Regions from separate parts of the Thalassotalea sp. SU-HH00458 genome, predicted to be linked through region 1. Evidence: predicted binding sites of a transcription regulator. Region 1 holds the regulator's gene; the other holds the start of a gene.
What was found. The regulator MetJ, encoded in region 1, represses methionine synthesis genes. The targets are predictions, from matches to a motif close to TAGACGTCTAGACGTCTA.
Positions count from the first base shown of each region.

Region 1 (3,211 bases):
TAATTTCTTATATTAGTGGTAGTGTTTATCTAGGCTATAGAGGTATTACCACATAAATTTAGCTTGAGTTCAGGGTAAATAATGCAATATTATGTAAAAGAAAATGAACTAAAAAAACAATAATCTATAATATATTAATATATAACGCACTGGGACTACCAATAATGACTGATTTACGCCAACAGGCACTTGATTATCACCAATTTCCAACGCCTGGAAAAATAAGTGTAGAACTTACAACGGCTGCCGAAACTAGCCTGGACCTCTCTCTTGCTTATAGCCCTGGAGTCGCAGAGCCTGTAAGAGCAATCGCTGATAACCCAGATGATGTTTATAAATATACTGGTAAAGGCAATACTGTTGCTGTTATTACCAATGGTACCGCGATTTTAGGTTTAGGTAATTTAGGTGGCATGGCATCAAAACCTGTGATGGAAGGTAAAGCATTATTGTTCAAACGTTTTGCCAATATCAATTCATTTGATCTAGAAGTAAAGCATAAAACCGTCGAAGAGTTTGTCTCAACTGTGGCAAACATTGCCGATAGTTTTGGCGGGATAAACCTTGAAGATATCAAAGCGCCAGAGTGTTTTGAAATTGAAAAGGCGTTAATCGAGCGTTGTAAAATCCCGGTTTTTCATGATGATCAGCATGGTACAGCCATTGTTACTGCGGCAGGTATGATCAATGCGCTTGAGATTCAAGGGAAAAACATTAAACATGCAAATATTATTTGTATGGGCGCGGGTGCGGCTGCGATTGCTTGTATGGAGCTTCTTATTAAATGCGGCGCGCAACGTGAAAAAATTTACATGTTAGATACTAAAGGTGTTATCCATACCCGTCGTGATGATTTAAATGAATATAAACGATTATTTGCTAACAATACCGACAAACGTACTTTAGAAGATGTTATTGATGGTGCTGATGTGTTTGTTGGTGTTTCTGGCCCTAATGTTTTATCGGCAGAACATGTGAAATTAATGGCACCTAAACCCGTAATCTTTGCTTGTTCAAATCCAGACCCTGAAATCAAACCTGAATTAGCCCATGCCACGCGTGATGATATCATTATGGCAACGGGTCGTTCTGATTATCCTAACCAAGTGAATAATGTACTTTGTTTCCCGTTTATTTTTCGTGGCGCTTTAGATGTGAGAGCAAGGACTATTAACGACGAAATGAAAGTCGCTTGTGTTCATGCCATTCGTGAATTAGCAAAAGAAGCTGTGCCTCAGGATGTTTTAGATGCCAGTTGTGAAAGTACATTAACCTTTGGTAAGGAATACATTATCCCTAAACCGATGGATTCGCGTTTGTGTGCGAGAGTGGCAAAAGCGGTTGCTCAAGCAGCAGTTGATTCTGGGGTTGCAGCGTTAGAATTACCTGAAGATTATATGAATAGCTAACCGTCCTTAAATGAAAAAGCTCAAATAAATAATGTATTTGAGCTTTTGTTGTTTTATCACGAGTGCTCGTGAGTAATAAATTAGACTAGCGATTAGTCATCTTCTATTTCAAATTGGCTAAAATCTGTGACACCTTGTTCTTCTAGTGCTTTACGAACACTGGCTGGTAGCTTCTCAACATTGTCTTTTGCTAAGTCGATATCATCAGGTAATGGTTGCCCGGTAAAGGCATGTAAAAACGCTTCGCATAATAATTCACTATTGGTTGCATGACGAAGATTATTTACTTGACGTCTTGTACGTTCATCCGTCAATACTTTGAGAACTCTTAAGGGGATAGAAACGGTAATTTTTTTTACTTGTTCACTTTTTTTACCGTGTTCGGCATATGGGTTGATATATTCGCCATTCCACTTTGCCATGAATTACCTCTGGTTACTTTTATTATGAGTTTTATGCTTAATTTACGCTGAAAACAGATAAACTATTCATCTTATAGTTTTAAATAGATTTTACTGGTTGTTACCGTCGAGTCAATAACGAATGTGTAGAAGTTTAGATGTCTAAAGTTCTTGACCCGCCAATTTAAAAGATTTAGACTTTTGGACGTCCAAAAGTCTATTTGGTTTTATTGCAGCAAATATTTCACTGAGAGTCATATGAACGATAAAAAAATTGCAACGATTGCAGTACGAGCAGGTATTAACTCTGACGAGCATCATGGTGCTGTTATTCCTGCTATTCATTTGTCGAGTACCTATGCCCTGAAAGGTTTTAATGAGAAGCGACAGTTTGATTATTCTCGTACGGGTAATCCGACAAGAGCAACATTTGCGCAAGCGATTGCTGAATTAGAACAAGGCAGTGTTGGCATAGTCACCAGCACAGGCATGGCAAGTGTGCATTTGATTTGTCAGCTTTTATCTACAGATGACACTGTGGTGATCCCTCATGATTGTTATGGCGGTAGTTATCGTCTATTTACCCATTTAGCTAAACGTGGACAATTTAATTTAATTGTTGTTGATCAAAATGATGAGCAAGCATTAAACGAAGCGTTACAACAAAAACCTAAATTAGTGTTATTAGAAAGCCCTAGTAATCCTTTATTGCGTTTAGTGGATATTGAAAAAATCACCAAAGCTTGTCATCAAGTTGGCGCATTGGTTGCCGTTGATAACACCTTTTTATCACCGGCATTACAGCAACCATTGTTGTTAGGCGCTGATATTGTTTTCCACTCAACCACCAAATATATCAATGGCCATAGTGATGTCGTTGGTGGCGTGTTAGTCACGAAAGATAAAGCGTTAGGAGAAGAGCTTGCATGGTGGGCTAATTGTATTGGCATTACCGGCTCTCCTTTTGATAGTTACTTGGCGTTACGTGGTCTTAAAACTTTGCCTATTCGTATGAGGCAACATCAAGAAAATGCCAACGCAGTAGCTCAATTTTTAAAAGCCCATGCGGCGGTTAAAGCAGTCTATTATCCAGGTTTTTCCGATCATCCAGGTCATGAAATTGCTAAAAGACAACAATATGATTTTGGTGCCATGATGAGCTTTGAAGTGCAGGGTGGCGAAGAAGCAGTGAAAAAACTGTTTGCTAATTTAACCTTATTTACTTTAGCTCAATCACTTGGCGGCGTTGAAAGTTTAATTAGCCACCCATCAACGATGACACATGCCGGGATGGAACTCGCTGCGCAACTTGAAGCAGGTATTACCCAATCATTAGTCCGTATTTCGGTTGGTATCGAAGACAGTGATGACATTATTGAAGATTTAGCAGCAGGTCTTGCC
Region 1 is NZ_BAABWW010000004.1:206,082-209,292, reverse strand. It holds gene ABXH06_RS07935 (malic enzyme-like NAD(P)-binding protein) at 165-1,409, shown strand; gene metJ (met regulon transcriptional regulator MetJ) at 1,502-1,831, opposite strand; gene metB (cystathionine gamma-synthase) at 2,069-3,211, shown strand, end outside.

Region 2 (3,211 bases), on a different contig from region 1:
ATAAATAATACAAAGATTCAAATTGTATCGTATTCGACAATATTGGCATGGTAGAAATACCAATAACTCCCAAACCAGCAACTATTTTAATGTCCAACCATTGAGCTAAACCATGACAAACAAGTGCGATAAATAAATATAATAACAAGACGATTATATTGGGGATTATGCCGTAGACACTGCCTGAAAAGTATACCGTGCTATATGATAATAATATGCCTAAAGTAACAATGGCTGTGGCAAACTCTCCAAACCTTGTTTTGAGCTTTAAGCCAACGCCTACTCCCATAACAAGTATTGCAGCAAAGCACATTAATAACGATTTAGAACCTGCACCAAGATGATCAATGAGTAATTGCATTAAATAACCAAAACCAGCTAAGGTTAAGCCAATACCGGTTATTGTGAGAATAAAAATACCAAGCATGCCTCGTTCTTTATATGATTGATATATTTTAGTGATAGGAGAGAACCAATCGAATAACAAAGACAGAACAGCTTGGAATAATACGGTGATAAAGGATGGTTTGGCAGGTACAGAATCTTCTATCGTTTTATTGATTGCTAGATATTCATCCGCTGTTTTAGGTAATAAAGTGTCTGTTAATCGAGTTTCATTGATTATGTTAGGAGGGGGATTATCAATAGTCTCACTGAAATAATCATTAGACTGATCCTGTTGTTGATCTTTTTGCTCAAGTAATTTATTTAGTCGAGCCTCGACAGTATTTACTCTCTCACTAAATTGAAGTTTTAATAAAGCTAACTCTGACTTAAGCGCTTTAACCTCTTCGTTCATCATTACGTCCTGTAATCTTATTATTTTGCGTAGTAGTTTATTACGCGCAAGTATAATTTGCTATTTTATTATTCTACAACCAATTTAAGGCTCGGATCTTATAACGCTTGTCGATACTGACTGTAAAAAAATTATGAAAAAGTTATAAGAATTAACAAAATCATTTAGACGTCTATACGTTTAGAAGTTGACATAGCTAAAGTTAAAAGGCACAGTAGTGTCTATACTGTGTGTATGAAATATGCACACGAGTTTATTCGCTAAATGTTATGTTGAATGTCAGTGTTGTAGGTACTTTTTATGCCCATTAAAATCCCTAATGAATTACCGGCTTTATCGGTATTAGATAAAGAAAATATCTTCGTCATGTCGGAGCATCGTGCGGCTAATCAAGATATTCGCCCGATGAAAGTAGCGATTTTAAATTTAATGCCGAATAAAATTGAAACAGAAGTGCAAATTTTACGGATGTTGTCGAATACTCCATTACAGATAAATATTGATTTTGTCCGTATACATGCCAATGAGTCAAAGCATACCCCGAAAGAGCATTTAGATAACTTTTATTGTTTATTTGATGATATTAAAGACACGCAATATGACGGGTTAATTATTACAGGCGCGCCTTTAGCGTTGCTAGAATACGAAAAAGTAACCTTTTGGGATAAAATATGTGAAGTTTTTGATTGGGCAGAAAATAATGTCACATCAACTATGTTTTCTTGTTGGGCGGCGCATGCGGCTTTATATCATCATTATGGCTTGAATCGCCATTTACGAAAGAAAAAACTATCAGGTGTTTATCAACACAGCCCTGTTGATCCAAAAGAGCAGTTAACGCGAGGCTTTGAAGAGTTTTTTAATGTACCGCATTCTCGCTATGGTTATATTGATAAAGCTGATTATTTAAGTGTCTCGGAACTAAAAATTATCGCAGAGTCAGAAGAAGCGGGGGTTTATGTGGTGGCAAGCAAAAACAAGCAGCAAGTCTATTTAACAGGCCATCCAGAATACGATGCAACGACATTAGATGAAGAATACCATCGTGATTTAAATGCTGACGAAAACGCTGTTATGCCTGAAAATTATTATCCAAATAATGATGTCAACAAAATACCGCATAGCTCGTGGCGTAGTCATGGCAGTTTATTATTTACCAATTGGCTCAACTATTATGTCTATCAAATAACACCTTATTTGCTAGATGCGTCGAATATTCGAGCAAGACAGCCGGAAAACCAAGTTTAAACACATATAATTACAGTATTAACGTCGTTTTTCTTATTAGAACAAATTGAGAGTAGTATGAAGAAATCAGCATCGTTTGAAAATTTTGAACAACAATTAGCCCAACGTATTTTAATTCTTGATGGTGCTATGGGAACTATGATTCAAGCGTATAAATTTGAAGAGCAAGATTACCGTGGCGAGAAGTTCTCTGATTGGCATTTAGATGTGAAAGGCAATAATGACATGTTAGTGCTGACTCAACCTGATGTGATTAAAGCCATTCATGCTGAATACCTCGAAGCGGGTGCTGATATACTTGAAACGAATACTTTCAATGCAACGACTATTGCCATGGCTGATTACGACATGGAAGCGTACAGCGCCGAGATTAATTTAGAGGCTGCCAAAATAGCTCGGCAAGTTGCAGATGAATATACGGCAAAAAATCCAGATAAACCGCGTTTTGTCGCCGGTGTATTAGGGCCAACAAACAGAACCTGTTCAATTTCACCAGATGTGAATGATCCGGCGTTTCGTAATGTCACCTTTGATCAACTAAAGGAGGCTTATATTGAGTCGACAAAAGCGTTAATTGAAGGGGGAAGTGATTTAATATTAATTGAAACGATTTTTGATACGTTAAATGCCAAAGCTGCTATTTTTGCTGTTGAAACGGTTTTCGAATCGTTAAATATTCGTTTACCCGTAATGATTTCAGGCACTATTACAGATGCCTCAGGCCGTACATTATCAGGACAAACAACCGAAGCTTTTTATAATTCACTTCGCCATGCTAAACCTATTTCTTTTGGTTTAAATTGTGCACTTGGCCCTGTTGAATTAAGGCAATATGTTGCTGAATTAAGTCGAATTTCTGATTGTGCGGTTTCGGCTCACCCCAATGCCGGGCTACCAAATGCCTTTGGCGAATATGACTTTAGTGTTGATGACATGAATACTCATGTTGCCGAGTGGGCCGATTCAGGATTTTTGAATATTATCGGTGGCTGTTGCGGTACAACCCCAGAGCATATCAAAGGTATGGCTGATTCGGTTGCAAATATTGCACCTCGTAAAGTGGAACCTCGAAAAATTGCTTGTCGATTATCAGGTTTAGAAGCACTGACTATTGATGAAAATACTTTGTTTGTGAATGTGGGTGAAAGAACTAACGTTACCGGT
Region 2 is NZ_BAABWW010000009.1:140,054-143,264, reverse strand. It holds gene ABXH06_RS14370 (DUF2339 domain-containing protein) at 1-802, opposite strand, end outside; gene ABXH06_RS14365 (homoserine O-succinyltransferase) at 1,100-2,047, shown strand; gene metH (methionine synthase) at 2,105-3,211, shown strand, end outside.
Region 2: the regulator MetJ is predicted to act here: its motif matches at 965-982, upstream of ABXH06_RS14365 (homoserine O-succinyltransferase).